DNA from 2 places in the Pseudomonas sp. FBCC-B35 genome. Region 1 is predicted to be linked to the other one. Evidence: predicted binding sites of a transcription regulator. Region 1 holds the regulator's gene; the other holds the start of a gene.
What was found. Region 1 encodes FliA, which starts transcription of late flagellar genes. Its sites were predicted from a motif close to CTAAAGTTTNNNNNNNNNNNGCCGNTAA; they were not measured.

Region 1 (14,457 bases):
TATGACGCTAGGCAACACCGCAAGCCTGGGCTCGGCGAACGGCCGCTCAGGTGCGGGCGGCGCCGGTTGTGCCTGCGTGGCCTGGCCAGGCTGACGCGCATCGCGGGCCTGCTCCTGGCGCACCGCCAGGGCGAAGTCATCTGCCGCGCCTGGCGGTGGCGGCGTCTCCAAGGGCTCGGTGGCTTCCTGGAGCAGACCGTCAAGATAGGACTGCAGGGCCAACTGGGGCTTGCTGCTCACTTGCCGTGTTTGTGTCATCAGGCCACCTGCGCCGCGGGCTTGTAGGTCAACAAGTGCTTGAGCAGCGCCCGATAGGCCACCAGCCCTCGGCTCTTGTTGTCGAATTGCGACGGCGTGACGCCCTTGCGGCTAGCATCGCGCAGCCGCGTGTCCACGGGAATGTAGCCCTGCCATACCTGTTCGCCGTAGGCATCGCGCAGCAACTTGAGCGTTCCCAGGGACGCCTGGGTACGTCGGTCGAACAACGTCGGCACGATCTGGTAAGGCAGCGCCTGGCGCCGGGAGCGGTTGATCATGGCAAGGGTGCCAACCATGCGCTCAAGTCCCTTGACGGCCAGGAACTCGGTCTGCACCGGGATGACCAGTTGCTGGCTGGCCGCCAGCGCATTGACCATCAACACCCCTAGCAAAGGGGGGCTGTCGATCAATGCGAAGTCGAAGTCTTGCCACAACTGCGCCAGACTCTTGGCGATGACCAGCCCCAAACCGTTCTGACCGGGCGATTGACGCTCCAGCACAGCAAGGGCAGTGCTAGAGGGAAGCAATGAAATGCGCTCGTCACTGGTTGGCAACAGCAACTGCCCCGGCAGCCCGTCCGGAACGCTGCCCTTGTGCAGGAACAGGTCGTAGCTGCTGTGCTCCAGCGCATCGGGATTATGCCCGAAATAGCTGGTCATCGACCCATGCGGATCAAGATCGACGACGATTACACGCTTGCCGGCGTCGGCCAGAAGGCCAGCCAGGGCGATGGTGGTGGTGGTCTTGCCGACGCCACCTTTTTGATTGGCTACTGCCCAGACTCTCATCAGGCAAACTCTGTCCGTGGGTGAGGCAGGGCGCGTGGTGTGCCCGCTGCCTTGCTGGAAAATGAAAGGCGTGGATGGCTGTCGGTCAGGCGCCGTGCATGGACATCCGCCAATGGGGCGACAGAGAATTGACGAGTCACTGGCCTGCCACCGCTGCTGAGCTTGCCGGTGCACTTTGTGTGCCAGCCCGGCGCAGTGCAGCATCAGGCGTGGCATTGGCAGCACCGGTACTGGTCAGGCTGCGGCGCACCTCAAGGTTGCGGGATATCACCAGTACCACGCGCCGGTTACGGGCCCGGCCCTCGGGGGTATCATTGCCCGTCACGGGCTGATACTCGCCGTAGCCCACCGAGGCCATACGCCCAGGGTTCACGCCGCCCATGGCCAACAGCCTGACGATACTGGCGGCACGGGCCGAGGAAAGCTCCCAATTGGTCGGGTATTGCGCCGTACGGATAGGCTGGTTATCGGTGAAGCCTTCGACGTGAACCGGGTTGGCGAAAGGCTTGAGAATGGCCGCCACCTTGTCGATGATGGCGAATGCATTGTCACTGGGCATGGCATCGCCACTGCCGAACAGCAACGAGGAATTGAGCTCGATCTCGATCCACAGCTCGTTACCCCGGATCGTCATCTGATCACCCTTGATGAGGTCACCAAAGGCGTCGCGCACTTCATCGGCGATGGTCTTGAGCGGGTCGTTGCTGGCGGCCGTCAGGCCAGCGTCAGACTGCTCGCTGTCCTTGACCAAGGGCTGGGCAGGTCGCACGGTCAGCGGGCGCTCATCCCCGATGGGAATGGGCCTCATGCTGCGCTCAGGGTCGTTGAACACGCCCAACAAGGCTTGGGACACCACCTTGTACTTGCCCTCGTTGACCGAGGAAATCGAATACATCACCACGAAAAAGGCGAACAGCAAGGTGATGAAGTCGGCGTAGGATACCAGCCAGCGTTCGTGGTTTTCCGGCTCCTCGGCATGACGGCGACGACGCATGGGCTACTCCATGAAGCCTTGCAGCTTCAGCTCGATCGAGCGCGGGTTCTCGCCTTCGGCAATGGACAGCAGGCCTTCGAGGAGCATTTCCCGGTAACGCGACTGGCGCAGCACCAGCGCCTTGAGCTTGTTGGCGATGGGTAACAGGATCAGGTTGGCGCTGGCGACCCCGTAGATGGTCGCCACGAAGGCAACGGCGATGCCGTTGCCCAGTTGCGCCGGGTCGGCCAGGTTGCCCATGACGTGAATCAGCCCCATCACCGCGCCGATGATTCCGATGGTCGGAGCGTACCCGCCCATGCTCTCGAAGACTTTGGCAGCCTGCAGGTCACGGCCCTCCTGGGTCAGGAAATCCACTTCGAGGATACTGCGAATGGCTTCGGGCTCGGCGCCGTCGACCAGCAACTGCAAGCCCTTGCGCGCGTAAGGGTCAGGCTCGCCATCGGCTACCCCTTCCAGCCCGAGCAGGCCTTCCTTGCGCGCCGTGAGGCTCCAGTTCACCACGCGATCGACCCCACCCGGCAGATCGACGCGCGGTGGAAACAGGATCCAGCGCAGGATCTGCAAGGCCCGCTTGAACGAGGAGAGCGGCGATTGCAGCAAGGCTGCCGCCAGGGTACCGCCCAATACGATCAGCGCTGCCGGCCCATTGATCAGGGCGCCCACATGGCCGCCTTCGAGGAAGTTACCGCCCACGATGGCGACAAAAGCCAGGATCAGGCCAATCAGGCTGAGCACGTCCATCAGACGCACGCCTCCACCAGGTGCCGGCCAATATCGTCGAGGCTGTACACCGCATCGGCCAGGTTGGCCTTGACGATCGCCATGGGCATGCCATAAATCACGCAGCTGGCTTCATCCTGTGCCCACACCGTGCTGCCACCCTGCTTGAGCAGGCGCGCCCCTTCCCGGCCGTCCGCGCCCATGCCCGTCAGTACCACGGACAACACCTTGTCGCCATAGGACTTGGCTGCCGAGCCAAAGGTAATGTCCACGCAGGGCTTGTAGTTGAGCCGCTCGTCACCGGGCAGAATCTTCACGGTTCCACGGCCATCGATCATCATCTGTTTGCCACCGGGGGCCAACAGCGCCAGCCCGGGGCGCAGGATGTCGCCATCTTCGGCTTCCTTGACGCTGATCCGGCACAGCTTGTCCAGGCGCTCTGCAAAGGCCTTGGTGAAGGCTGCCGGCATGTGCTGGATGAGCACGATCGGCGCCGGGAAATTGCCTGGCAATTGCGTGAGCACGCGCTGCAAGGCCACCGGTCCCCCGGTCGAGGTGCCGATAGCAACGAGCTTGTAAGGCTTGCGCTTGGGCGCAGGCGAATGGGCAGCCGCCGGCCTGACGGGGGCAGCGGTGCTGCGCACCGGTGCCGGCGCTGCAGCGCTGGTTGCTGTTGTGGGCGTCGGCGCGGGGGCGGCAGCGGGCGCGACCGCCGGGCGGACGTAACTGGCCATGCGGCGATTGCTTCGCGACAGGGTATGCACCTTCTCGCACAGCATCTGCTTGACCTTCTCGGGGTTGCGCGAGATGTCTTCGAAATTCTTCGGCAGGTAGTCCACCGCCCCGGCATCGAGCGCATCGAGCGTGACCCGAGCGCCTTCATGAGTGAGCGATGAGAACATCAGCACAGGTGTCGGGCACCTTTGCATGATGTGCCGCACCGCCGTGATGCCATCCATCATGGGCATCTCGTAGTCCATGGTGATCACATCGGGCTTGAGCGCAAGCGCCTGGTCGATCGCTTCCTTGCCGTTGGTTGCAGTGCCCACTACCTGGATCGTCGAGTCCCCCGAGAGGATTTCCGAGACACGGCGGCGGAAGAAACCGGAATCATCCACCACCAGGACCTTGACTGCCATAAACACTCCGTTAGGCGGCGCCCCCGGCCAAGGGGGCGCCACCGAGATCAAATACGCCGCGCGGCGTAACGCTTGAGCATGCTCGGGACGTCGAGAATCAGCGCAATGCGACCGTCGCCGGTGATGGTGGCCCCGGACATCCCCGGAGTGCCTTGCAACATCTTGCCCAGAGGCTTGATTACCACTTCTTCCTGGCCCACCAGTTGATCGACGACAAAGCCGATGCGCTGGGTGCCGACCGACAGGATCACCACGTGACCTTCGTGTTGTTCTTCATGCACCTGGCCCTGGACCAGCCAGCGCTTGAGGTAGAACAGCGGTAACGCCTTGTCCCGCACGATCACCACTTCCTGGCCATCGACCACGTTGGTGCGCGACAGGTCCAGGTGGAAGATCTCGTTGACGTTGACCAGCGGGAAGGCGAACGCCTGGTTGCCCAGCATCACCATCAGGGTGGGCATGATCGCCAGGGTCAACGGGACCTTGATGACGATCTTCGAGCCCTGCCCCTTGGCCGAGTAGATGTTGATCGAGCCGTTGAGCTGGGAGATCTTGGTCTTGACCACGTCCATGCCCACGCCCCGCCCGGAGACGTCGGAAATCTCGGTCTTGGTGGAAAAGCCCGGGGCGAAGATCAGGTTGTAGCAGTCCGACTCACTCAGGCGGTCGGCGGCGTCCTTGTCCATCAGGCCCTTTTCCACGGCCTTGGCACGCAGTACGTTCGGGTCCATGCCTTTGCCGTCGTCGGAAATCGACAGCAGGATATGGTCGCCTTCCTGCTCGGCAGACAATACGACGCGCCCCGTGCGCGCCTTGCCCGCGGCCTCGCGCTCATCGGGCATTTCCACCCCATGGTCCACGGCGTTGCGCACCAAGTGCACCAGCGGGTCGGCCAGCGCCTCGACCAAGTTCTTGTCCAGGTCGGTTTCTTCGCCCACCAGTTCAAGGTTGATCTCTTTCTTCAACTGCCGCGCCAGGTCACGCACCAGGCGCGGGAAGCGGCCGAACACTTTCTTGATCGGCTGCATGCGCGTCTTCATCACCGCCGTCTGCAAGTCGGCGGTGACCACGTCGAGGTTCGACACGGCCTTGGACATGGCTTCATCGCCGCTGTTCAGGCCCAGGCGTACCAGACGGTTACGCACCAGCACCAGTTCGCCGACCATGTTCATGATCTCGTCCAGGCGCGCGGTATCGACCCTGACGGTCGTTTCCGCTTCGCTGACCGCGTGCTTGTCGGCACTCGCCGCTGGCGCCCGCGGGGCTGCGGCAGGCTTGGGCGCTGCAACCGGTGCCGCCGCGCCAGCAGGACGGGCGATCGCCGGCGCCTCGGCCCTGGCTGGGGCTGCGGCCTGAACACTGGCAGGTGCATCGACGGCAGCCACGTCGCCATTGAACTTGCCCTTGCCATGCAGCTGGTCCAGCAACGCCTCGAACTCGTGCTCACTGATGTCGTCGCCAGGGATGGCAGATGTTTGCTCGACAGGCGCCGCCGCCTTGGCTGCGGGCAAGGCATCGGCCTGGAACGTGCCTTTACCATGCAACTGATCCAGCAGCGACTCGAACTCGGCGTCGGTAATTTCATCGCTGGCCGGCTCGGCAGCGGCAGCCACCGGCTGGGCCGTCACTTCGGCACTGAACTGGCCCTTGCCATGCAACTGGTCGAGCAGCGACTCGAATTCGGCATCGGTGATGTCGTCACCCTGGCCGCTGACCGGCTCGGCAGGCATCTGCTCGGCCGCCGCCTGGGCTTTGACTGCGTCGAGCGAATCGAGCAGTTGCTCGAACTCGCTGTCGGTGATGTCAGCTTCGGTAGCTTGCGCAGCCTGCTGCACGGGCGCAGGTTCAACCGGCACGGGCACAGCCGGTGCCGGGGCCGCTTCGGCGCTGCCGGGCTCTGCCAGACGCGCCAGGGCTGCCAGCAGTTCGGGCGTGGCCGGTGTGACCTCGCTGCGCTCACGCACCTGGGCGAACATGCCGTTGACGGCATCCAGTGCTTCGAGCACCACATCCATCAGTTCTGCATCGACCCGGCGCTCACCTTTGCGCAGCACGTCGAACACGTTCTCGGCGATATGGCAGCACTCCACCAGCTCATTGAGCTGGAGGAAGCCGGCGCCCCCTTTTACAGTGTGGAAACCGCGAAAAATTGCATTGAGCAAGTCGGCATCGTCAGGGCGGCTTTCAAGCTCGACCAGCTGCTCGGACAATTGCTCAAGTATTTCACCGGCTTCTACCAGGAAATCCTGAAGGATTTCTTCATCGGCGCCGAAGCTCATCAAAGGTGCTCCTTAAAAACCCAGGCTGGATAGCAGATCATCGACATCGTCCTGACCGGACACGACGTCTTCACGCTTATCGGCATGAATCTGCGGACCTTCACCCCGAGTCGGATGTTTTTCTCGATCTTTTTCTGCGCGCAACTGATCCTGGTCATGCTGGATGCCTGCAAAGCGGTCGACCTGGCTGGCCATCATCACCAGTTTCAGCAGGTTGCTTTCCACTTCGGTCACCAACGCCGTGACGCGCTTGATCACCTGCCCGGTCAGGTCCTGGTAATCCTGGGCCAGCAGGATGTCGTTGAGATGGCCAGCCACCTTGCGGTTACCTTCGGCGCTGTGCGCCAAGAAACCGTCGACGCGCTTGGCCAGGTCGCGAAACTCCGTGGCGTTCACTTCCCGGCGCATGAAGCGCTGCCAATCGGCACTCAGCGCTTTGGCTTCGCTGGCCAGGTCGTTGAGCACAGGCGTGCTTTCCTCGACCAGGTCCATGGTGCGGTTTGCCGCCCCTTCGGTGAGCTTGACCACATAGGACAGGCGTTCGGTGGCGTCGGTAATCTGCGACACCTCTTCGGCCTGGGGTATGGTCGGGTCGATCTGGAAACTGACGATGGCGCTGTGCAGTTCGCGGGTCAGCTTGCCCACTTCCTGGTACAGCCCCCGATCGCGGGTCTGGTTCAACTCGTGAATGAGTTGCACCGCCTCGCCGAACCGTCCGCGCTCCAGGCTTTCGACCAACTCCTGGGCATGCTTTTTGAGGGTCGATTCGAACTCGCCCAATGACGTGTGTGATGAACTCATGGCGCGCCCCCTGACGTGACTCAGCCGTTGACGCGTTCGAAGATCTTCTCGATCTTTTCTTTGAGCACCTGGGCGGTGAACGGCTTGACCACATAGCCATTCACGCCTGCCTGGGCGGCCTCGATGATCTGGTCGCGCTTGGCTTCCGCGGTCACCATCAACACCGGCAAGCTCTTGAGCTTGTCGCTGGCGCGCACTTTGCGCAGCAGGTCGATACCGGACATGCCCGGCATGTTCCAGTCAGTTACCAGAAAATCGTAATGGCCATTTTCGAGCATGGGCAGCGCCGTCATGCCGTCATCGGCTTCGCTGGTGTTGGTGAAGCCCAGGTCACGCAGCAGGTTCTTGATGATGCGCCGCATCGTCGAAAAGTCGTCGACGATGAGGATTTTCATGTTTTTGTCCAATTAGACCTCCAAGCAGTCTCAAACGCGCTCGGCCCCGAGCGCGCACTCAATCGATTCGGTACAACGTGGAAAACGGCAACGACGGCGGCGGGCTCAACGGGCCCGCCATTCCCCCAGGCGGCTGCGCAGGCGCGCGGCGCATTGGCTGTGCAACTGGCTGACCCGCGACTCGCTGACCCCCAAGACCTCACCGATCTCCTTCAGGTTCAGTTCCTCGTCGTAGTACAGCGCCAGCACCAGGCGCTCACGCTCCGGCAGGTTGGCGATGGCCTCGGTCAACGCGACCTGGAACCGCTCTTCCTCCAACCCACGGGCAGGCTCGGCCTGGCCGCTAACGCCGTCCTCATGCAAGCCTTCGTGCTCGCCGTCCTGCAACAGGTCGTCGAAGCTGAACAGGCGGCTGCCCAGTGTGTCGTTGAGAATCCCGTAATAATCATCGAGGCTCAACTTGAGTTCGGCAGCAACTTCATGATCTTTAGCGTCGCGGCCGGTTTTGGCTTCTACCGCGCGCATGGCGTCGCTGACCATGCGGGTGTTGCGGTGCACCGAACGCGGCGCCCAGTCGCCTTTGCGCACCTCGTCGAGCATGGCGCCGCGAATGCGGATGCCGGCATAGGTCTCGAAGCTGGCGCCCTTGCTGGCGTCATACTTGTTGGCGACCTCGAGCAGACCGATCATGCCCGCCTGGATCAGGTCCTCGACCTGCACGTTGGCAGGCAGTCGCGCAAGCAGGTGATAGGCGATGCGCTTGACCAGCGGGGCATAGCGCTCGATCAGCTCATATTGCGCGTCCTTCGAGGCGCGGCTGTACATCTTGAAGCCGCTGGCGCTCATGACATCGAACCTGCACTGGTCGGCTGCACCAGGCGTTCGACGAAGAACTCCAGGTGGCCACGGGGGTTGGCAGGCAGCGGCCAGCTGTCGACCTTCTGCGCAATGGCCTTGAAGGCCAAGGCGCATTTGGAGCGCGGGAACGCCTCGTACACGGCACGCTGTTTCTGCACCGCCTTGCGCACGCATTCGTCGTAAGGCACGGCGCCCACGTACTGAAGCGCCACATCCAGGAAGCGGTCGGTGACCTTGGTCAGCTTGGCAAACAGGTTGCGCCCTTCCTGGGGGCTCTGGGCCATATTGGCCAGCACCCGGAAGCGATTCATGCCGTAATCGCGGTTGAGCAGCTTGATCAGCGCGTAGGCATCGGTGATCGAGGTCGGCTCATCGCACACCACCAGCAGCACTTCCTGAGCCGCGCGCACGAAGCTGACCACCGAATCGCCGATGCCGGCCGCAGTATCAATCACCAGCACATCGAGGTTGTCGCCGACTTCGCTGAACGCCTGGATCAGACCCGCATGCTGGGCAGGCGCAAGGTGCACCATGCTCTGGGTGCCCGAAGCGGCCGGGACGATGCGCACACCGCCCGGGCCCTGCAGCATCACATCGCGCAGTTCGCAACGCCCCTCGATGACATCGGCCAGCGTGCGCTTGGGCGCAAGGCCCAGCAACACATCGACATTGGCCAGGCCCAGGTCGGCGTCGAGCAGCATGACCCTGCGGCCCAGCTCGGCCAACGCCAGAGACAGATTCACTGAAACATTTGTCTTGCCGACGCCACCTTTGCCACCGGTCACGGCGATCACCTGTACGGGATGCATGCTACCCATGTCTGTTCTTTACCTTGTCTCGCTGGGACTCATGCCACACGAAGGGCAATGCTGCGTACCCCTTGGCATAGCTACCTTGCACACATTTCATTTTCAACCCGCTCGCCGTGGGTTGTGGTAGAGATCAGCGAACATGTCGGCCATGGCCTCCTCGCTGGGCTCGTCCTGCTGCTGCACATTGACCGCGCGGGTGACCAGCTGGTGCCCACGGGGCAAGTGCAGATCGTCCGGGATACGCGGCCCATCGGTAAGGTAGGCCACGGGCAGTCGGAAACTGATGGCAAGGCTCAGGACATCGCCCAGGCTTGCCGACTCGTCGAGTTTGGTCAGGATGCAGCCGGCCAGCCCGCAGCGCTTGTAGCTGTGGTAGGCCGCGGTCAGCACCTGCTTCTGGCTGGTGGTGGCCAGGACCAGGTAATTCTTCGCAGCGATACCGCGACCGGCCAGGGTATCGAGCTGCATGCGCAAGGCCGGGTCGCTGGCTTGCAGGCCGGCCGTATCGATCAGCACCACGCGTTTGCGCAGCAGCGGCTCGAGCGCCGCCGCCAACGACTGACCGGGGTCGACATAGGTGACCGGCACATTCAGGATCCGGCCCAGGGTCTTGAGCTGTTCCTGGGCGCCGATGCGAAAACTGTCCATGCTCACCAGCGCCAGGTTGTGGGCGCCGTACTTGAGCACATAACGCGCCGCGAGCTTGGCCAGGGTGGTGGTCTTGCCCATGCCGGCTGGGCCGACGACGGCAATCACGCCGCCGTCCTCGATCGGTTCGACGTCAGGCGTACGGATCATGCGCGCCAGGTGCGCCAGCAGCATACGCCAGGCGTGGCGAGGCTCCTCGATGTCCTTGGTCAGCTCGAGCAATTCGCGGGCAATGGGGCCAGACAGGCCGATGCGCTGCAGCCGGCGCCACAACGTGGCCTGCTGCGGCTTGCTACCTTGCAGCTGGGTCCAGGCCAGCGACCCCAGCTGCACTTCCAGCAGTTCGCGCAAGCCGGACAGCTCCGAGCGCATGGCATCGAACAGGCGCGGGTCCACCGAGGCCTGGCTGCTTGCGGTGGCGGCCGGCTGCGGGGTATCGACATGCGGCTCGACCAAGGGCTCGGCCGCCGTGAGCGATTGACCGGCGAACAGTTGGCGATTGCTGTCGCTGCTGTCCGGGCGCTGATCGAGCTCGGCCTTGGCCGTGGCGATGCGCGTGTGCGTCTTGCGAAGCTCTTCTTCGAGTTCGACGTTCGGTACCCGAGGTGCCAGGGCGGACAGCTTGTAGTCCAGCGCGGCGGTCAGTTCGACCCCGCCTGCGATACGGCGATTGCCGATGATGGCCGCATCAGCGCCCAGCTCATCGCGCACCAGCTTCATGGCCTGACGCATATCAGCGGCGAAGAATCGCTTAACTTGCATTATCCACTACCTCAGCCATTAGGGCCCACGGTGGCAACGATGGTGACTTGCTTGTTGTCCGGTATTTCCTGATACGCCAGCACATGCAAATTCGGTACGGCCAGCCGACCGAAACGCGACAGCATGGCGCGGATCGGGCCAGCAACCAGGAGGATGGCCGGCTGGCCTTGCATCTCCTGACGCTGTGCGGCTTCGATCAGCGAACGCTGCAGCTTTTCGGCCATGCTCGGCTCAAGAAGCACTCCGTCTTCCTGACCTTGCCCGGCCCTCTGCAGACTATTGAGCAAGATCTGTTCCAACCTGGGCTCCAAAGTGATCACAGGCAGCTCGGACTCAACGCCAACAATGCTTTGCACGATGGCGCGACACAATCCGACGCGCACGGCCGCGACCAAAGCGGCGGTATCTTGACTCTTTGCCGCGTTGTTGGCGATGGATTCGGCAATGCTACGAATATCGCGCACTGGCACCTGTTCTGACAACAAAGCCTGTAGGACTTTGAGAAGACCAGACAGCGAAATGACACCCGGCACCAACTCTTCCGCCAGCTTGGGCGACGCCTTGGACAAGACTTGCAACAGTTGCTGCACTTCTTCGTGACCGATCAGCTCGTGGCAATGCTTCTGCAATATCTGGTTGAGGTGAGTGGCCACCACCGTGCTGGCGTCTACGACGGTGTAGCCAAGCGACTGAGCCTGGGAGCGCTGACCGACGTCGATCCACACCGCCTCCAGGCCAAAAGCAGGATCGCGAGCCGCAATGCCGTTGAGGCTGCCGAACACCTGCCCTGGGTTGATGGCAAGCTCGCGGTCCGGGTAGATCTCTGCTTCGGCCAGGATTACCCCCATCAACGTCAGGCGATAGGCACTGGGTTGCAGGTCCAGGTTGTCGCGGATGTGCACGGTAGGCATGAGAAAGCCCAAGTCCTGAGACAGCTTCTTGCGCACCCCCTTGATCCGCGCCAGCAGCTGCCCGCCCTGGTTGCGGTCGACCAACGGAATCAAGCGATAACCCACCTCGAGGCCGATCATGTCGATCGGGGTGACGTCGTCCCAGCCCAGCTCCTTGGTTTCGGCCGCCCTCTGCGGGGACGGCAGCAGCTCTTGCTGGCGCTGCGCTTCCTGCTGGGCCAGCACCTTGGTCTTATGCTGTTTTTTCCACACCAGGTAGGCACCGCCGCCCGCCATCAGGCCCAGGCTCAGGAACGCCAGGTGCGGCATGCCCGGCACAAGGCCCATGACGATCATGATGGCGCCGGACACAGCCAGGGCCCGGGGCGAGTCGAACATCTGGCGGTTGATCAGCTTGCCCATGTCCTCCGAGCCCGAGGCACGGGTGACCATGATGGCTGCGGCGGTGGAGAGCAGCAGCGAAGGCAGCTGCGCCACCAGGCCGTCACCGATGGTCAGCAGGGCATACACCTTGCCGGCATCACCGAAGCTCATGCCATGCTGCAACATGCCGATCAGCATGCCACCGATCAGGTTGATGAACAGGATCAGCAGGCCAGCGATGGCGTCACCGCGCACGAACTTGCTGGCACCGTCCATCGAACCGTAGAACTCAGCCTCCTGGGCGACTTCGCTGCGGCGCGCCTTGGCCTGCGCCTGGTCGATCAGGCCGGCGTTCAGGTCGGCGTCGATGGCCATCTGCTTGCCCGGCATCGCATCGAGGGTGAAGCGTGCGCTGACCTCCGAGATACGCCCCGCACCCTTGGTCACTACCACGAAGTTGATGATCATGAGGATGGCGAAGACCACCGCACCGACCACGTAGTTGCCGCCGATGACCACATCGCCGAAGGCCTGGATCACCATGCCCGCGGCGCCGTGCCCTTCCTGGCCGTGCAGCATGACCACGCGGGTGGAAGCCACGTTCAGGGCCAGTCGCAGCAGGGTCGCCACCAGCAGGATGGTGGGGAAAGCGGCGAAGTCCAGCGGGCGCAGCGCGTACACGCTGACCAGCAGCACCACGATGGACAAGGCGATGTTGAAGGTGAAGAACACGTCGAGCAAAAACGGTGGTATTGGCAACATCATCATTGCCAGCATCACCAACAGCAACAGCGGCACGCCGAGGTTGCCCCGCCCGAGACCGGCCAGGTTATGGCGAGCGTTGCTGATTAACTGAGTGCGATCCACCGCGAGTCCTCTTCTTGCAAAACTTTGACGCCTGTCAGGCGACTGGCGCTGCCATTGCAAGAAGCTTTCCAACTTTGTCGGGTGGAGAATTTATATTGCCTGTGCTGGCCCTATGGCGGCCATTTCAGCCATCCCCGGCGCAAGGTCAACTGTCGCGTCGCAGATCGGGCGGAATGGGCAAGTCGGTCTTCAGCGGATCTGGCCGCTTACCCTTGCCTGCGTGGTACTGACGGATCTGGAAGACATACGCCAACACCTGAGCCACCGCCAAGTACAGGCCGGCAGGAATTTCATGCTCCACCTCGGTGGAGTAGTAGATCGCCCGAGCCAAGGCGGCGGATTCGAGAATCTGGATCTTGTGCTCAGCGCCGATCTCGCGAATCTTCAAGGCCATGAAGTCGCTGCCCTTGGCCAGCAGCAAGGGGGCCGAATTCCCGTTTTCCGGATCGTACTGCAGCGCGACGGCGTAATGGGTCGGGTTGGTGATGATCACATCGGCCTGGGGCACCGCCGCCATCATTCGCCGTTGCGACACCTCGCGTTGCAACTGGCGGATACGCTGCTTGACCTCCGGCTTGCCCTCGCTGTCCTTGTACTCGTCGCGCACTTCCTGCTTGGTCATCTTCATTTTCTTGTGCGTCTGCCACAGCTGGAACGGGGCGTCGGCGGCCGCGATCAGCAATAGCCCGGCCGACATCCACAGTGCACTCCACCCCACCACCTGCAAGCTGTGAATGATTGCCTGCTCCAGCGGCTCGTTGGCGATCGACAGCAGAGCTTGACGGTCGCTGGCCAGCACCGCCACCGCCACTACCAGGATCACGAAGAACTTGGCCAGCGCCTTGAGCAATTCGGTCAAGGCATTCATGGAGAACATGCGCTTGATGCCCGAAAGTGGGTTCATGCGGCTGAATTTGGGTTGCAGCAAGCTGCCGGAGAATACGAACCCACCCAGTACGATCGGCGCAACGAAGGAAATCACGAATAGCAGGATCAGAATCGGCTGCACGGCCCAGATGGCCATTTTGCCGGACGTGAGCAAGAACGCCCCCATGGATCGCTCATCGACGATGATCTCTCGGGTCAGGCTGAAGTTCATGCGCATCATTTCCAGCAGAGTCTCGGCCAGATACCCGCCAAAAGCCAATATGCCCCCGGCACCTGCCAGGGTGACCGCCACCGTGTTGAGCTCCTTGGAACGCGCGATTTCGCCTTTTTCCCGTGCGTCGCGCTTGCGCTTTTCGGTGGGTTCCTCTGTCTTGTCCTGACCGCTCTCGCTTTCTGCCATTCAACCGGCCCTCGCCAAATCCCGCAGCCACAGCAACGTTTCGCTGGCCAACGCCTGGTAATGAGACAGTATATCGGCAAGGCCGATCCAGAAAATGAGCATGCCCATGACCAAGGTCAGTGGGAAACCAATGGAAAAAATATTCAGTTGCGGGGCCGCACGGGTCATCACGCCAAAGGCGACGTTGACGACCAGCAGCGCTGCGATCACCGGCAGGATCAATATCAGCCCAGCGCCGAACACCCACGCCATGCGCCCGACCAACTCCCAAAAATGCGTGACCACCAGGGCATTGCCAACCGGTAGCGTGGTGAAGCTCTCGGTCAACACCTCGAATACCACCAAGTGACCGTTCATCAGCAGAAACAGCACGCTCACCAGCATGGTCATGAATTGACTGATCACAGTGACGTTGACCCCGTTGCCAGGATCGACCATAGATGCAAAGGCCATCCCCATCTGTACTGCCACGATCTGCCCGGCGATCACGAAGGCCTGGAAAAGCAACTGCAACCCCAAGCCGAACATGGTACCGACGATGATCTGCTCGGCGCACAGCAGCGCCCCTTTG
Region 2 (17,997 bases), 2.0 Mb from region 1:
TGCCAATGGCACGCGACGTTGACTCAGGGCGCGATAGATCATCAGGAAGAAATTGTCTGTTTTGACTGAGGTGGGCCGGTTCACTGAGCTCGGCTCTTAATGGCATGAAGTGGGGGGGAGTATAGCGACCCGGGTTTTGTCGGCAAAGTAGCGTTAGCGCCCGATGGTCACGGAAAATCGGTAGAATGCGCATTTTTCATCGAAGTCGGAGCCTGGTTGTGCGCGAAATCGTCCTGATCAACATCACCGGTGAGGACCGCCCCGGTCTTACTGCTGCCATCACTGGCGTCCTGCTGCAGGGCGGTGTGAGCATTCTCGATATCGGCCTGGCGGTGATGCACGGCACATTGTCGTTCGGCATCCTGGTGGATATTCCGGATAACGAAGTGGCGACCAAGCTACTGCAGAGCGTCCAGGCCAAGGCGCACGAGCTGAACCTGCAGGCGCGCTACACACCGATTTCCGAAGCGGACTACCAGCACTGGGCCGATGGCCATGGTGAAGCACGGCACGTGGTCACCCTGCTCAGCCGCAAGATCTCGCCAGACCAGTTGCAGCGTGTCAGCGCCATCATCAGCCAGCACGGGCTGACCATCGAGCGCATCGAGCGCCTGTCGGCCCGGGTGGCCCTGGACGCGGACACCAGCAAGGGCAAGGCTGCGGTGGAGATTTCGGTTCGCGGCGAGCCTGACGATGGCCAGGCGTTGCGCGCCGAGTTCTTTGCCTTGTCCGAGGCCCTGAGCATCGACATCGCCTTCCAGCGGGACGACCTGTTCCGCCGCAACCGCCGCCTGGCCGTGTTCGACATGGATTCGACCCTGATCGAGGCTGAAGTAATCGACGAGCTGGCCAAGGCCGCTGGCGTGGGCGAGCAGGTCGCGGCGATCACCGAGCGGGCCATGCGTGGCGAGTTGGACTTCCGGGCCAGCTTCAAGGAGCGCATGGCGCTGCTCAAGGGCCTGGATGTCAGCGTGCTGGATGAAATCGGCGCATCGCTGCGTTTGACCGAAGGTGCGGAAAACCTCTTTGCCGAGCTCAAGCGCCTGGGTTACAAGACCGCCATTTTGTCGGGTGGCTTCACCTACTTCGCCCGCCAGGTACAGGCGCGCCTGGGCATCGACTACGTTTTTGCCAATGAGCTGGAAGTGGTCGATGGCAAGGTGACTGGCGTGGCGGTGGAGCCTATCGTCGATGCCCAGCGCAAGGCCGAGCTGCTTCAGCAACTGGCCAGCGAAGAAGGCCTGCAGCTGGAACAGACCATCGCCGTGGGCGATGGCGCGAACGACTTGCCGATGCTGGCGTTGGCGGGGCTGGGCGTAGCTTTCCGCGCCAAGCCGCTGGTGCGGCAGTCGGCCAAGCAGGCAATTTCCACGCTGGGCCTTGATGGCGTGCTGTACCTGCTGGGCCTGCGCGATCGCGACACACGCGGCTGATATAGCCTGCGCTTGCGCAAAGCGGCCCCAGGGCTCTGGCGCTAGCGCCCGAACCCTGGGGCCACGTCTCAGGCCATTACGCCTGTAACGGCGTGGCCAACAGCTGGCCCATGCGCACGGCCGAGGCGGCGCCCACGTGTTCGGCCCATTTGACCTGATCGGGGCCGAACAGCACGATCGCCGTCGAGCCCAACTTGAACCGACCCAGCTCGGCGCCTTTTTCCAGGTGAATCGGCGCACGGCTGGCGTCGTCGTAGCGGAAGGTCTTGAGCTCGCGCTTGGGCGGCGTGATCAGCCCTGCCCAGACGGTCTCGATGGAAGCCACGATCATGGCACCGACCAACACGACCGCCATCGGGCCGCGCTCGGTGTCGAACAGGCAGACCACCCGCTCATTGCGAGCGAACAGTTCGGGCACGTTTTCTGCGGTGGTCTGGTTGACCGAGAACAGCCGCCCCGGCACGTAGACCATCTCGCGCAACGTGCCTGCCAGCGGCATGTGCACGCGGTGGTAGTCCTTGGGTGACAGGTAGACAGTGGCAAACTCGCCGCCCATGAAGGGGGCCGCCATGGCCGGATCGCCGCCCAGCAGTTCCTGTGCGCTGTAGCTGTGGCCCTTGGCCTGGAAGATGCGGCCGTGCTCGATCGGTCCCACCTGGCTCACTGCACCGTCGGCCGGGCACAGGATGGCGCCGGGGGTCTGGTCCAGGGGGCGTGCGCCGGGTTTCAGGGCACGGGTGAAGAACGCGTTGAAGTGCTCGTAGGCGGTCAAGTCTTCGACCAGCGCCTCACGCATGTCGACCTGGTAGCGCTTGGCAAACCAGGCGGTGAAGGCGTTCTTGAACCAGCGGGCGCGGCACTCGGCAACGCAGCCGGCCAGGCGCGACAGCAGGTGATGCGGCAGCAGGTACTGGCTGATGATGAACAGACGGGATTTCATTCAGGTTCCTTAAACTTCGACAGGCGTGTCCGGGTGGTTGCCCCATTCGCTCCAGGAGCCAGCGTACGCTTTGACTCGCGGGTAGCCGAGGGCCTTTGCCACCAGATAAGTGAAGCCGGAGCGGCGATGCGTCTGGCAGTGGGTGATCACTTCCTTGTCAGGCGTGATACCAAGGGACTGCAGCACTTCGGCGATGTCCGGGCGGATGCGCAGATGGTCGTTGAGGTCCATGCCGGCGGTCCATTCGAAATTGACCGCACCGGGTATGTGCCCGCCTTTGGCCGCGAGCATTTTTTCGCCGGTGAATTCCTGTGGGGCGCGAGCATCCCAGATTGCCAGGTCATCGGCGCCCAGGCGGCTTTGCAGGTATTCGCGGGTGGCGGTGGGTTCCGGATGCAGGTGCAAACTCACCGGCTGGGTACCCTTGGCAGGCACATCGGTACTGAGCCGGTCGGCAGGCCAGGTCTGGATGCCACCGTTGAGGTAGTGGTACCGGGTGTGACCGATCACATCGAGCAGCCAGATGAAGCGGCCAGCCCAGCCACCGCCATCATCGTCATACACCACATAGACGGCATCGCTGCGGTGGCCCAGTTCGCCGAACAGCTTTTCCAGGTCGCTCAACGGCGGTAGCAGCCCCGGTGCAGGCGGCTGACCGAGCTGAGTCCGCTTGCCCTCGACGAAATGCGCGCCCGGGATATGCCCGCTGACGTAACGATTGGCGCTGCTGAGGTCGACCAGGATCAAGTCGGGCGAGCCCAGGCGTGGCAACAGGTCGGCGGCTTCGATCACCAGCGGCAGGCCGGAAAAGTCGGTCATCCACGGTCTCCAGTGTGCAAAGAGGCGATTGTAGCGCAAGGCTCAGCCCTTGCGGTTGGCAAACACCGATAGCGCCCGTTCGATGCATTGCGAGGTTTTGCCAAAAGCCTGCACGCTGATGTCGGCCAGGGGCCGGCACCCTTGGTCGGCCACCAAGAGCATCAGCACCTGGTCATTGACCGCCAGCGAGCGCAGCAGCACATGCTCGCCTCGGAACAGGGCACGCAAGGGCGGCGGCAACAACGAGGCGAACTGGGTGTGGTTTTCGGGTGTAATGCGCAGTTGCCCGGCCTTGGACATCAGCTTTTGCAGCAGCTTATTCGCCGCCACCGGCAATATCAGGCTGCTCGCCTCTTTCGCTAGCCCGGCTGCCTGCTGCACGCGCAGGCAGTCATTGGCACGGTCCAGGCCCAGCAGCAGCAGGCGTTGCATGCCGCACGCCAGTACCGCTTCACGGGCCTGGGCCGCCAGGTGCACGGTATTGGTGAAAGGACTGGGCTGGGCCAGCAAGTCCTGGCAGAGCGACCGCCAGCGCGCCAGTTCTTCGGCGGTGGGGGGCGGGGGCGCCAGCATGTCCGGGTGGGGGCGGCGTTGATGCCAGGGCCAGATCAAGGCCTCGGCAGGGTGGAACAGTGCTAGGCGCGCATGACGCCTGGCACTGGCCGCAGCTTGTTGGTGAACCTGCTGTTGAACATCTTCGAGCGAGGTCTGCAGGTAGAGTGCGGTCAGCAGTTGCCAGCGCAGCAGGTGGGGATTGTCCCAGCCCACCTGCGCTGCCAGTGCCAGGTTGTTGGCCAGCAGCACGGTGTTGGCCGGTTGGTTGAACCAGCGCCGCAGGCCGGGCTCGGCATCGAGCCGGTGTTGTTGATTGAGCAGGTCTTCGTCCCGAGCGATGTTCAACACCTGGGCAAGCTGGTCGCGCTCCTCGAGCAGCAGGCGATAGCCCTGGGTCACCCATTGCGGCAGGCGCCACTGCTGGGCCACGGCCTGGCACAGCGCCATGATGCGAACACCGAACAGCTCCTGCTCGACAATGGCGGCGTCTTCACCTTTATGGATGACCCGCAGCTCCCAGGTGTCGAGCAGCTTCGGGTGGGCCAATGCCAGCGGCCATAACGGGGACAGGAACAGCAGGCTACCCCAGTGAATTTCCTGCCACAGCCGCGCCAGACGGCTGGCGAACAGGCCGCTGGCCTGCTGCGAGGCATGCTGGCTGATCAACTGGAACTGGCGCAGCACCGGCGGGATGTCTTCGATCGGCAGGGCTGGCAGGCGCCTGAGCAGGAGAGCGCTACGCTCAAGCCCCAGGCGATTGAGGGCGATCTCCAGGCTTTCGGCCGGCTCGGCCTGGCTGGCGTTGGTCGGGTGGTTGGCTTCGCGCATCACCGAAAGCACCAGGGCCGGGCTGTCCTGCATCAGCTCGGCGATGTCGCGCAATGAACGCCGGTTATCGTTGATGGCCGCCATGACCCGGTCGTAGCTGTGCTTGGGCACAGGAATGCGCACACTCTCCAGCAACTTCACCCAAGCCTCTAGCGTACGCGGGGCCTGGCCGGATACCTCGGTTTCGATTGGCATTTTGACATCAGTCCAAACTGGCTTTTCGCTTTTAGTGGCTATAGTCTGGCGCAGTTCTGCCGATAAGGAGAAGAAGAGTTTTGACGCTCCCGCCTCTTTCCCTGACCACGACAGCAAGTGCTTTGAATCTATGGCTAAAATTATCGGCATCATCGTCGTATTCGCGAGCGTGCTCGGCGGCTACGTCCTCTCCCACGGCAAGATTGCGGCGCTGATCCAGCCGTTCGAAGTGCTGATCATCGGCGGCGCGGCCTTTGGTGCGTTCCTGCAAGCCAACCCTGGCTACATGACGATGCACGTTCTGAAGAAGTCGATGAAGATGTTCGGCTCGCGCTTCACCCATGGCTATTACCTGGAAGTGCTGGGGCTGGTCTATGAGATTCTCAACAAGAGCCGCCGCGAAGGCATGATGGCCATCGAGGCCGACATCGAAGACGCCTCGGCCAGCCCGATCTTTGCCAAGTACCCGACCGTACTGGCCGATGAGCGCATGACTGCGTTCGTCTGCGACTACCTGCGCATCATGTCCACCGGCAACATGGCCCCCCACGAACTCGAAGGCCTGTTCGACATGGAGCTGCTGAGCATGAAGGAGGAGCTGGAGCATCCATCCCACGCGGTCACTGGGGTCGCAGATGGCATGCCAGGCTTTGGTATCGTTGCAGCCGTATTGGGCATCGTCGTCACCATGGCGTCGCTGGGCGATGGTGACCAGGCAGCCATCGGTATGCACGTGGGCGCCGCCCTGGTGGGTACCTTCTTCGGTATTCTCGCCGCCTATGGCTTCTTCGGCCCGCTGGCCAAGTGCCTTGAGCACGATGCCAAGGAAGAACTCAACCTGTACGAGTCGATCAAGGCCTCGCTGGTCGCTTCGGCCTCGGGCATGCCGCCGTCGCTGGCCGTGGAGTTCGGGCGCAAGGTGCTGTACCCCAAGCATCGCCCCAGCTTCTCCGAGCTCGAGCAAGCGGTACGCGGTCGCTGAGTCATGGAGAACAATCAGCCCATCATCGTCAAGCGCGTAAAGCGCTTTGGCGGCGGCCACCACGGTGGCGCCTGGAAGATCGCCTTTGCCGACTTCGCCACGGCCATGATGGCGTTCTTTCTGGTGCTGTGGTTGCTGTCGACGGCAACACCTGAGCAGAAGATCGCCATCGCCGGGTACTTCAAGGACCCGATCGGCTTCTCCGAAAGCGGTACACCTTACGTCATCGACCTGGGCGGCTCGCCCGAGCTGGCGCCGGAAAAGACCATCAACCCCGAGGTGAAATCGGAGCCGACCCCCGACACCAGCATCGAACTGAACAAGGACCAGGTGGAAACCATGGCCGAGCAGGTCGAGCGCGAGCGCCTCGAGCTGCTGCTGCAGGAGTTGCAGAACAAGGTGGAAGAGAACCCGCAGCTGCAGAAGTTCAAGGACCAGATCCTGTTCGAGATCACTCAGGACGGCCTGCGCATCCAGATCATGGACGCCGAGAACCGGCCCATGTTCGACATCGGCAGCGCACGCTTGCAGCCGTATTTCGAGGACATCCTGCTGGCCATGGCCGATACCATCAAGACCGTGCCCAACAAGATCAGCGTCAGTGGCCATACCGATGCCAAGCCGTACGCAGGTGCTGGCGAGTTCGGCAACTGGGAACTGTCGGCCAACCGCGCCAATGCTGCACGGCGAGCACTGGTAGCAGGGGGCTATCCAGAGGGTCAGGTGGCACGGGTGGTGGGGTATGCGTCTTCGTCGCTGTTCGATCGCAAGAACCCGCTCAACCCGGTAAACCGCCGGATCGACATCATCGTGCTGACCAAGAAGGCCCAGCGTGATATCGAAGGCGAGCAGGGCGCCGCGCCCCCGCCGGCTGAAGCGCCTGCCGGGGCGCAGGCACCGTCACCATCCGCACCGGCACCTTCGGCGGTCGATGACCAGACGCCCATGCAGCCACGTGAGTTGCGCCAGAAGCTCAACATCTTCGAGGACGGCACGTTGAAGATGGATGAGACCAAGGAGCAGTGAGGGCTTGGCAGCCCCGTGGGGCTGCCGGTCACTGCCGGATCGGACGAGGCGCCATGCCTGCATCGTGCTCGCAGGGGTTGATCAGTAGGTTTCTTCCGGCAGGCTGGCGATGATCGAGCGGTAGCTGTTCATTCGCTGAGGCTTGATTCGCCCGTCTTCCAGAGCCTTGAGCAGAGCGCACCCGGGCTCGCGATCATGCTTGCAGTCGCGGAAACGACAGGTGCCGAACAGGTCGCGGAACTCGATGAAGCCTTCTTCTACATCGGTGCGGCGGACGTGCCCCAGGCCGAACTCACGGATGCCCGGCGAGTCGATCAGGTCGCCCCCGTTGGGGAAGTGATAGAGGCGGGCGGTGGTGGTGGTATGGGTGCCCTGGCCAGACCATTCCGACAGGTCACCGACCCGGGTGCCGGCCTGTGGCAGCAGGCTGTTGACCAGTGACGACTTGCCCACCCCCGACTGACCGACGAAGACGCTGATGTGTCCATCCAGCGCCTGCTGCAGGCGCTGCATGCCATCCCCTTGGTGCGCCGACACTTCCAGCAGCGGGTAGCCCAGTTCACGGTAGACGTCCAGGAGCGCCTGCAGGCCTGGCCCGTTCTCGTCATTGACCAGGTCGGCCTTGTTCAGCAGCAACAGGGGCCGCAGGCCGGCATGTTCGGCGGCCACCAGGTAGCGGTCGATGAGGTTGGGGTGCGGTTCCGGCGCCGGTGCGAAAACGATGACGATGAGGTCGACGTTGGCGGCCACTGGCTTGAGCTGGCCATGGTTGTTGGGGCGGCACAGTTCGGTTGCACGGGGCATCTGCGCAACGATGACGCCGATCCCCTGGTTGCCGGCACGCCAGACCACGCGGTCGCCGGTGACCAATGCCGGGAGGTTGGCGCGCAGGTGGCAGCGAAATACCTGGCCTGCGGTGTCGCCATCTTGGGCTTCGACTTCGACTTGCACGCCGAAGTGTGCGATCACCAGCCCCAGCTGTTCGGGCCCAAGGTCGCCGCCTTCCAGTTCCTGCAAGGCATGCTGCTCGCGCTTTGCTGCACGTGCAGCGCGCTCGTTCTGGATTTTTTCGATACGCCAGTTCTGGCGACGGTTGAGCTGGCGTTTGGCCATGAACGCTCCGTAGAAGGCCCCGAGCGGGGCGTAGAAAACGACTGGCAGTCTAGCATGCCGGGCCTGAACGCTGTCCGCTTCACTTTGGTTCATGAGGGTGCACTGCGCTAATATAAGCCTCCATCGGAGGAGTGCCTGCATGCAAAACCCACAGAACCTGATCTGGATCGACCTGGAGATGACCGGGCTGGATCCGGACAGCGATGTCATCATCGAGATGGCCACCATCGTCACCGACAGCGACCTCAATACGCTGGCCGAGGGACCGGTCATCGCCATCCACCACAGTGATGAAGTGCTGGCGCGAATGGACGACTGGAACACCCGCACCCACGGCGCCTCCGGCCTGACCCAGCGGGTGCGTGAGAGCCAGGTGAGCATGGCCCAGGCCGAGGCCCAGACCATCGCCTTCCTCGAGCAGTGGGTACCCAAGGGCAAGTCGCCGATCTGCGGGAACAGCATCTGCCAGGACCGTCGGTTCCTGTACCGGCACATGCGTCAGCTGGAAAATTACTTCCATTACCGCAACCTCGACGTCTCCACCCTCAAGGAGCTGGCAGCGCGCTGGGCCCCCGAGGTGCGAGACAGCTTCAGCAAGGGCAACACGCACCTGGCGCTGGACGATATCCGCGAATCCATCGCCGAGCTGCGCCACTACCGCGAACACTTCATCAAATTCTAAAAAAACGTAGCTCACACGCTGCATGCGGCCAGCCAATGACGGGCCGGGCACTGATGCCCGGTTCTTTGCGCTGACGGCCGCTCGCGTGTGTGATCGGTGTGGGTCTTGCTCATGTTGCTGATGCTTTATCTGATCGCCATCACCGCCGAAGCGATGACCGGTGCGCTGTCTGCCGGCCGTCGCGGCATGGACTGGTTCGGCGTGGTGCTGATCGCGTGCGTGACCGCATTGGGCGGTGGTTCGGTGCGTGACATGCTGTTGGGGCACTACCCGCTGACGTGGGTCAAGCACCCGGAATACTTGGTGCTGACCAGCTGCGCGGCGCTGTTGACCATTTTCATCGCGCCGATGATGCGCCGCCTGCGCTCCCTGTTTCTGGTGCTCGACGCCTTGGGGCTGGTGGCCTTTACCCTCATTGGCTGCATGACCGCGCTGGAGATGGGGCAGGGGATGCTGGTGGCGTCCATCAGCGGTGTGATCACGGGGGTCTTCGGCGGAATTCTGCGGGATATCTTCTGCAATGACATTCCGCTTGTGTTCCGCCGGGAGTTATACGCAAGCGTGTCGTTCGCCGCGGCCTGGTTCTACCTGGGCTGCGACTACTTCAAGGTGCCCGCGGAGCAAGCCATGCTGCTGACGTTGTTCGGTGGGTTTCTGGTGCGGTTGCTGGCTATTCGCTTTCACTGGGAGATGCCCAAGTTTCATTACAATGACCAACAGTGAAGGTGGGCGCCCGCACCCGGCTAGCAGGCTCAGGCTTTGTGCTTCACCGCAAGGCTGCAGAGGCGGCGTAGCCTCCCAGCAGGTTCATGCCACCCCGTGCCGGGCAAGCGCCCACTCCACGTGCTCCCTCACCAGCGGCGAGGCATCGTCGCGCCTCGCCTTGAGGGCTTCGATGACCGGGATCGTGGAAGGGGCGTTGCCCAGGCCGACGGCCAGGTTGCGCAGCCAGCGCTCGTAACCGGCACGTCGCAGAGGCCCGCCTTCGGTCTTGCGCAGGAAAGTAGGCTCATCCCACAGAAACATCTGCGCCAGCTCCGCGTTCTCCAGGCCGTGGCGGGGCTGGAAGTCCTGCTCGCGGCTGGGCTTGGCGAAGCGGTTCCAGGGGCAGACGATCTGACAGTCGTCGCAGCCGAATACCCGGTTGCCCATCATCGAGCGCAACTCCACGGGAATCGGCCCTTTGAGTTCGATGGTCAGGTAGGAGATGCAGCGGCGTGCATCCAGCACGTACGGGCCGACGAAGGCCTGGGTGGGGCAGATGTCCAGGCAAGCCGTGCAGCGGCCGCAGTGTTCGCTGGTGGTGGCCTGGTCCACTGGCAGAGGCAGGTCGACGAACAGTTCGGCCAGAAAGAAATAGCTGCCGGCCTTGCGGTTGAGCAACAGAGTGTTCTTGCCGATCCAGCCAAGCCCGGCTTGTTCGGCCAGGGCCTTTTCCAGAACTGGCGCGCTGTCGACGAAGGCTCGGTAGCCAAAGGGGCCAATGGCCTGCTGGATGCGGTCGGCCAGCGACTGCACACGCTTGCGCACCAGCTTGTGGTAGTCCCTGCCCAAGGCATAGCGGGACACGTAGGCCTTCTCCGGCTGGGCCAGGCGCTGCGCCATCTGCGTGTCGCCGGGCAGATAGTCCATGCGCAGCGAGACGACGCGCACGGTGCCTGGGATCAGTTGCTCGGGGTGGGCGCGCTTGCTGCCGTGCGCCCCCAGGTATTCCATCTCCCCCTGATAACCGGCGTCCAGCCAGCGCTGCAGGTGGTGCTCGTGTTCGCCCAGGTCGATACCGGCGATGCCGACGTGGGCAAAGCCCAGTTCCTGGCCCCACAGCTTGATGTTGTGGGCCAATGCGTCGAGGTCAGGTGTGGAGGCGGACATGGATGGGCAAGCAATACGGGCAGAGGTGCGTATAATTCTGCCAGACATTGGAGCTTTTGACCCCATGCAACAGACCAGTAACCCCCTACACACACCCACAGTGCTGAGCAGCCTGACCGTTGCCCACCTGCCGCCACGCCCTGCTCAGGCCCATAAAGGTGACTTCGGCCATGTGCTGGTGGTCGGCGGCGACCTTGGCACCGGCGGCTCCGTCCTGCTCAGTGCCGAGGCCGCCTTGCGCTGCGGCGCTGGGTTGGTGAGCGTGGCCACGCGGCCGGAGCACGTGGGCGCCGGGCTGACCCGCATGCCCGAAACCATGTGCCTGGGCGTGCAGTCGGCCAACCAGTTGATGACCGTGCTGGGCCGCGCTTCGGTGGCGGTCGTGGGGCCTGGCCTGGGGCAGGCGGCATGGGGTCGCAGCCTGCTGTCCGCCGTGGCCAACGCCGATGGCGCGCAGGTCTGGGATGCCGATGCCCTGAACCTGCTGGCAGCCACGCCCCTTGCGCTGCCCAGTGGCAGTATCCTGACCCCGCATCCAGGCGAAGCTGCGCGGCTGCTGGGTATTTCCACCGAAGCGGTGCAGGCGGATCGCCCGGGTGCAGCGCGCAAGCTGGCACGCCGCCACAACAGCGTGTGTGTGCTCAAGGGCGCAGGTACCCTGGTCGCCGACCCCGAAGGGCGGCTGGCGCGCTGCGACCGTGGCCATCCGGCCATGGCGGGCGCAGGCCTTGGGGATGTGCTCAGTGGCGTGTGCGGCGCGCTGCTGGCCCAGGGGCTTGGCGCCTGGGACGCCGCAGGCCTGGGCGTCTGGCTGCATGCCTGTGCTGGCGAGCGCCTGGGTAGCGGCGGCCGTGGGTTGGCCGCCAGTGACCTGATACCTGTGATTCGTGAGTTGTTGGAGGAGCATTCAGCGTGTCTGGCTTAAACCTGTTTCTGGCCGACGAAGCGGCCATGGTCGCCTTCGGCGGCCAACTCGCCCGGGTGACCGGTGGGCGCGGGGTCATCTTCCTGGAAGGCGACCTTGGCGCTGGCAAGACAACCCTGTCTCGCGGCCTTATTCGTGGGTTGGGCCATACGGGTGCGGTGAAAAGCCCTACATTTACCGTGGTAGAACCCTACGAGATTGGTGATGTCCGAGCTTTTCACTTCGACCTCTATCGGCTGGTCGATCCGGAGGAGCTTGAGTTCATGGGCATTCGTGACTATTTCGAGGATGATCCACTGTGCCTGTTCGAGTGGCCACAAAAGGGTGCGGGCGTTTTGCCAAAGCCTGACCTGACCATTACCATAAGCCCCCAGGCGAGCGGACGCTCGCTTGTACTTTCGCCGCAGGGGGCTCGCGGCGACGCCTGGTGCGTGGCACTGGCCGAATACTATAAACAGCAAGCGGGGTAGGTATGCGCATACGCGCACTGGTCGCCATCGTTGGGCTTTTGCTGACAACGGTGACCGTTGAGGCTCTGGCCGTCACTCAAGTCAAGAGCGTGCGCCTGTGGCGTGCGCCGGACAACACCCGGTTGGTCTTCGACCTGTCCGGGCCTGTGCAGCACAGTGTCTTCACATTGAGCGCACCCGATCGGCTGGTCATCGACATCAACGGCGCAACCCTGGGCGCACCCTTGAAGGTGGCAACGTCCAATACGCCGATCAGCAGCGTGCGCTCGGCCCAGCGCACACCGACCGACCTGCGGGTGGTCGTGGACCTGAAGAAGTCGGTCACGCCCAAGAGCTTTACCTTGGCGCCCAACGCGCAATACGGCAATCGTCTGGTGGTCGACCTGTACGACCAGGAGGCGGACGCCATTGCCGCCAGTGCCCCAACGCCTGCGCCGCCACCGGTGCAGGCACCGGCCACCACGCCAGCGGTGCCCGTCACGCCGACCCAGCCAGCCATCAAGCTGCCACCGGTGCCCAGTGGCAAGCGCGACATCGTGGTGGCCATCGATGCTGGCCACGGTGGCGAGGATCCTGGCGCTTCGGGCTCCAGCGGGCAGCATGAAAAAGACATCGTCCTGCAGATCGCCCGCGAACTGCAGCGCCAGATCAACAGCGAGAAGGGCTTTCGCGCCGAGCTGACGCGCACGGGCGACTACTTCATCCCATTGCGCAAGCGCACCGAGATCGCTCGCAAGAAAGGCGCCGACCTCTTCATCTCCATCCACGCCGATGCTGCCCCGTCGCGCGCTGCCTTCGGCGCCTCGGTGTTCGCCTTGTCCGACCGCGGTGCGACCTCCGAGACCGCACGCTGGCTGGCCGATACGGAAAACCGCTCCGACCTGATCGGCGGTGCCGGCAATGTCAGCCTCGACGACAAGGACCGCATGCTGGCCGGGGTGCTGCTCGACCTGTCGATGACGGCCACGCTCAGTTCCAGCCTCAACGTCGGTCAGAAGGTGCTGGGCAACATGGGGCGTATCACCTCGCTGCACAAGCAGCGCGTGGAGCAGGCCGGCTTCATGGTGCTCAAGTCCCCGGACATTCCGTCGATCCTGGTCGAGACCGGTTTCATCTCGAACAATGCAGAAGCCGCCAAGCTGGCTACGCGCAGCCACCAGCAGGCATTGGCCCGCTCCATTCACACCGGGGTTCGCCAGTACTTCCAGCAGAACCCACCGCCAGGCACCTACGTGGCGTGGCTACGCGACAGCGGCAAGATCGCCCAGGGCCCGCGTGAACATACGGTGCGGCCTGGTGAGACCCTGGCCATGCTCGCGGTTCGCTATCAAGTCAGCGTCACCAGCCTGCGCAGTACCAACAGCCTCAAGACCGATGAACTGAAGGTCGGCCAGCGCCTGGACATTCCTGCCACCACGTTGGCCTCGCAATGAGCGGCGGCTCACGCATCCAGCTGCTCAGCCCGCGGCTGGCCAACCAGATTGCGGCTGGCGAGGTGGTGGAACGGCCCGCATCGGTTGCCAAGGAGCTGTTGGAAAACAGTCTCGACTCCGGTGCTCGCCGGATCGACGTGGACGTCGAGCAAGGTGGTATCAAGCTGCTGAAGGTGCGCGACGATGGCAGCGGCATCTCTGCCGACGACCTGCCGCTGGCGCTGGAGCGCCATGCCACCAGCAAGATCCGCGAGCTGGAAGACCTCGAAGGCGTCCTGAGCCTGGGGTTTCGCGGTGAAGCCCTGGCGTCGATCAGCTCGGTCGCACGGCTGACCCTGACCTCGCGCACGGCCAACGCCAGCGAAGCCTGGCAGGTGGAAACCGAAGGGCGCGAGATGACCGCGCGGGTGCAGCCTGCTGCGCACCCTGTCGGCACGTCCGTGGAAGTGCGGGACCTGTTTTTCAACACGCCGGCGCGGCGCAAGTTTCTCAAGGCCGAGAAAACCGAATTCGACCACCTGCAGGAAGTGATCAGGCGCCTGGCACTGGCCCGGTTCGACGTGGCCTTCCATCTGCGGCACAACGGCAAGAGCATTCTGAGCTTGCACGAGGCCCGCGAGGAAGCCGACCGGGCCCGGCGGGTGGGCGCCATCTGTGGTCCCGGTTTCATGGAGCAGGCCCTGCCCATCGACGTGGAGCGCAACGGTCTGCGCCTGTGGGGGTGGGTCGGGTTGCCGACGTACTCGCGCAGCCAGGCAGACTTGCAGTACTTCTTCGTGAACGGGCGCGCGGTGCGTGACAAGCTGGTGGCCCATGCCGTACGCCAGGCTTACCGGGACGTGCTGTTCAACGGTCGTCACCCGACCTTCGTACTGTTCCTTGAGCTTGAGCCCAACGGCGTGGACGTCAACGTTCACCCAACCAAGCACGAAGTGCGCTTCCGTGAAGGCCGAAGCGTCCACGATTTCCTGTACGGCACCTTGCACCGTGCCCTGGCCGATGTGCGTCCCGAAGACCAGTTGGCTGCCCCGGCTGCCCTGCCTGAGGCGACCCGGCCGACGGGGCAGCAAGCAGGCGAGTTCGGGCCTCAGGGCGAAATGCGCCTGGCTGCGGCCGTGCTCGAGCAACCACGTGCTGCGCCGTCTCCCATTGCCGGCAGTGGCAGTGGCGCGGGTTACCAGTACTCATACACGCCCAGGCCGTCGCAGCCATTGCCGGCTGCCGAGGCCCAGGCGGTCTATCGCGAGTTCTACAAGCCCTTGAGCGAAGGCGCTGCCGCGCTGCCGGAAAGCCAGGGCGACATCCCCCCGCTTGGCTTCGCATTGGCCCAGCTCAAGGGCATCTACATTTTGGCCGAGAACGCCGCGGGCCTGGTGCTCGTCGACATGCATGCCGCCCATGAACGGATCATGTACGAGCGGCTGAAGGTGGCCATGGCCAGCGAGGGTCTTAGCGGTCAGCCGCTGCTGGTGCCCGAAACGCTCGCCCTGAGCCAGCGCGAGGCCGATTGCGCCGAAGAACACGCGGCCTGGTTCCAGCGCCTGGGCTTCGAACTGCAGCGCCTGGGCCCGGAAACGCTGGCGATTCGCCAGATTCCAGCATTGCTCAAGCAGGCCGAAGCCAACCGCCTGGTGCAGGATGTGCTGGCGGACCTCATGGAGTACGGCACCAGCGACCGTATTCAGGCACACCTGAACGAACTGCTCGGCACCATGGCCTGCCACGGTGCCGTGCGTGCCAATCGGCGCCTGGCGATTCCTGAAATGAACGCCTTGCTGCGCGACATGGAAAATACCGAGCGCAGCGGCCAGTGCAACCATGGCCGTCCCACATGGACCCAGATGGGCCTGGATGATCTGGACAAACTATTCCTGCGCGGTCGATGACATGAGTGGCAAGCCCCCTGCAATATTCCTGATGGGCCCGACCGCGTCGGGCAAGACCGACCTGGCCATCGAGCTGAGCAAGGTCTTGCCCTGCGAACTGGTGAGCGTTGATTCTGCCCTGGTCTATCGGGGCATGGACATTGGTTCGGCAAAGCCCTCGAAGGTCGTCCTGGCTGCCCACCCGCACCACCTGATCGACATCCGCGACCCGGCCGAAGCCTACTCGGCAGCGCAGTTTCGTGCCGACGCCTTGCGCGTGATGGCCGAGATCACCGCACGTGGCAACATCCCCTTGCTGGTGGGCGGGACCATGCTCTATTACAAGGCGTTGACCGAGGGGCTGGCCGACATGCCGGCGGCCGATGCCCAGGTCAGGGCCGAGCTCGAGGCTCTGGCCGAGGCCGAGGGCCTGGCAGCGCTGCATCGGCAGTTGGCTGAGGTCGATCCGGAGTCGGCCGCGCGCATTCATCCCAACGATCCGCAGCGGTTGATCCGGGCGCTGGAGGTGTACCGGGTCAGCGGGCAAAGCATGACGGCCCATCGCCAGCGTCAATTGGCTGAAAGTAGCGGTGTAGACGCAAGCGCCTGCGGTCATTTGCCCTATACTGTCGCCAGTCTTGCGATTGCGCCTACAGATCGTCACATTCTGCATCAGCGAATTGCGTTACGATTTTCACAGATGTTGGAACAGGGCTTTGTCGACGAGGTCCGATTGCTGCGAGCCAGAAGTGACTTGCACGCCGGGCTGCCGTCTATACGGGCAGTGGGCTATCGGCAGGTCTGGGATTACCTGGACGGCCAGCTGACTGAGAATGAGATGCGTGAACGCGGTATCATCGCGACCAGGCAGCTGGCCAAGCGGCAATTCACCTGGCTGCGTGGCTGGCCAGGCGTGCATTGGCTCGACAGCCTGGCCTGCGACAATCTGTCCCGCACCTTGAAATACCTTGGGGCCGTCTCCATATTGAGCTGAGTCCCTGCTGATTGCCGTCTATCCTTGTGAAAGCCGGCCTTACTTATCGTTTTTTCAGATTTTCCAATTATTTATCCTTACAGGAGTGCGGCATATGTCAAAAGGGCATTCGCTACAAGACCCTTACCTGAATACCTTGAGAAAAGAAAAGGTTCCGGTTTCGATCTACCTGGTCAACGGCATCAAGCTGCAAGGCTCGATCGAGTCGTTCGACCAGTTCGTGGTACTGCTGAAGAACACCGTCAGCCAGATGGTCTACAAGCACGCCATTTCCACTGTTGTACCTGCCCGCCCGGTTCGTCTGCCAAGCCCGTCCGATTCCGATCACGGCGACAGCGAGCCAGGCAACGCCTGATAGGAGCCTGCATTGTTCTTTGAGCGCCACGGTGGTGGTGAACGCGCGCTGCTCGTTCACTTGGAAGGTCAGAACCCTGAGGCGCGCGAAGACCCGCAGGAGTTTCAGGAACTCGCGTTGTCGGCCGGTGCCGACATCGTCTCGCTGGTAACGGTCACGAGGCATCAGCCCTCGGCCAAGTACCTGATTGGCAGTGGCAAGGTCGAGGAGTTGCACGACCGTGTCCATGCCGAGCAGGTAGACCTGGTGATTTTCAATCACACCCTCACGCCCAGCCAGGAGCGCAACCTCGAACGCGTGTTCGAGTGCCGTGTGCTCGACAGGACCGGGCTGATTCTGGATATCTTCGCTCAGCGCGCACGTACCCACGAAGGCAAGCTGCAGGTCGAACTGGCCCAGCTTGAGCACATGAGTACGCGGCTGGTACGCGGCTGGACCCACCTTGAGCGACAAAAAGGGGGTATTGGCCTGCGGGGGCCGGGTGAAACTCAGCTCGAAACCGACCGTCGCCTGCTGCGCGTGCGCATCCGGCAGATCAAGTCCCGCCTCGAGAAAGTGCGCAGCCAGCGTGAACAGGCGCGTCGCGGGCGTAAGCGTGCGGACATCCCGTCGGTCTCGCTGGTGGGCTACACCAACGCCGGCAAGTCCACGTTGTTCAACGCCCTGACCCAGTCGCAGGTGTACGCGGCCGACCAGTTGTTCGCTACCCTCGACCCGACGCTGCGTCGGCTTGAGCTCAACGACCTGGGGCCTATCGTGCTGGCCGATACCGTGGGCTTCATCCGGCACCTGCCGCACAAGCTGGTCGAGGCGTTTCGAGCTACGCTCGAGGAGTCGAGCAACTCCGACCTGCTGCTGCACGTGATCGATGCCCATGAGCCCGAGCGCATGGAGCAGATCGAGCAGGTGCTGGCAGTATTGGGCGAGATTGGCGCTGAAGGCTTGCCGATCCTCGAGGTGTATAACAAACTCGACCTGCTCGAAGAGGTCGAGCCGCAGATCCAGCGCAACGCCGACGGCAAGCCGGAGCGGGTCTGGGTTTCGGCACGTGACGGGCGTGGCCTGGAGCTGGTTGGCCAGGCGATTGCCGAGTTGCTGGGTGATGATCTGTTTGTCGGCACCTTGTGCCTGGAACAACGTTTTGCTCGCCTGCGCGCGCAATTCTTTGACTTGGGCGCGGTGCAGAGTGAAGCGCATGATGAAGAAGGGCGCAGCCTGCTGAGCGTGCGTCTGCCCAGGGTCGAACTCAATCGCCTGGTCAGCCGTGAAGGCATGGAGCCGCAAGTGTTTGTCGAGCAACACACTTTGCAATAAATGCCCCACGAGGTCGTCGGGCAGCAGTGACAGGCATTCTGTAGCATTGGACGGCGCGCCGTGGGCGCGTCTTTGCTTTATCAGATGGAGAGCGCTATGGCTTGGAACGAGCCGGGTGGCAACTCGAACAATCAGGATCCCTGGGGCGGCCGCCGCGGTGGCGGTGGTGGCGGCGACAAAAAAGGTCCGCCGGATC

Region 2: the regulator FliA is predicted to act here: its motif matches at 4,809-4,836, upstream of motA (flagellar motor stator protein MotA).

What each region holds. Positions count from the first base shown of each region.
Region 1 is NZ_CP101439.1:3,256,742-3,271,198, forward strand. Features, by position in the region: gene NMB38_RS14685 (CheW domain-containing protein) at 1-258, opposite strand, end outside; gene NMB38_RS14690 (ParA family protein) at 258-1,046, opposite strand; gene motD (flagellar motor protein MotD) at 1,183-2,040, opposite strand; gene NMB38_RS14700 (flagellar motor protein) at 2,044-2,784, opposite strand; gene NMB38_RS14705 (protein-glutamate methylesterase/protein-glutamine glutaminase) at 2,784-3,902, opposite strand; gene NMB38_RS14710 (chemotaxis protein CheA) at 3,950-6,181, opposite strand; gene NMB38_RS14715 (protein phosphatase CheZ) at 6,194-6,982, opposite strand; gene NMB38_RS14720 (chemotaxis response regulator CheY) at 7,003-7,377, opposite strand; gene fliA (RNA polymerase sigma factor FliA) at 7,483-8,223, opposite strand; gene fleN (flagellar synthesis regulator FleN) at 8,220-9,053, opposite strand; gene flhF (flagellar biosynthesis GTPase FlhF) at 9,147-10,457, opposite strand; gene flhA (flagellar biosynthesis protein FlhA) at 10,469-12,598, opposite strand; gene flhB (flagellar biosynthesis protein FlhB) at 12,744-13,886, opposite strand; gene fliR (flagellar biosynthetic protein FliR) at 13,887-14,457, opposite strand, start outside.
Region 2 is NZ_CP101439.1:495,077-513,073, forward strand. Features, by position in the region: gene NMB38_RS02105 (histidine kinase) at 1-84, opposite strand, end outside; gene serB (phosphoserine phosphatase SerB) at 219-1,433, shown strand; gene asd (archaetidylserine decarboxylase) at 1,510-2,373, opposite strand; gene NMB38_RS02120 (rhodanese-like domain-containing protein) at 2,383-3,192, opposite strand; gene NMB38_RS02125 (HDOD domain-containing protein) at 3,235-4,770, opposite strand; gene motA (flagellar motor stator protein MotA) at 4,901-5,752, shown strand; gene motB (flagellar motor protein MotB) at 5,756-6,778, shown strand; gene rsgA (small ribosomal subunit biogenesis GTPase RsgA) at 6,860-7,891, opposite strand; gene orn (oligoribonuclease) at 8,031-8,573, shown strand; gene NMB38_RS02150 (trimeric intracellular cation channel family protein) at 8,685-9,296, shown strand; gene queG (tRNA epoxyqueuosine(34) reductase QueG) at 9,381-10,445, opposite strand; gene NMB38_RS02160 (NAD(P)H-hydrate dehydratase) at 10,510-11,370, shown strand; gene tsaE (tRNA (adenosine(37)-N6)-threonylcarbamoyltransferase complex ATPase subunit type 1 TsaE) at 11,358-11,840, shown strand; gene NMB38_RS02170 (N-acetylmuramoyl-L-alanine amidase) at 11,843-13,273, shown strand; gene mutL (DNA mismatch repair endonuclease MutL) at 13,270-15,159, shown strand; gene miaA (tRNA (adenosine(37)-N6)-dimethylallyltransferase MiaA) at 15,161-16,132, shown strand; gene hfq (RNA chaperone Hfq) at 16,227-16,487, shown strand; gene hflX (ribosome rescue GTPase HflX) at 16,500-17,801, shown strand; gene hflK (FtsH protease activity modulator HflK) at 17,898-17,997, shown strand, end outside.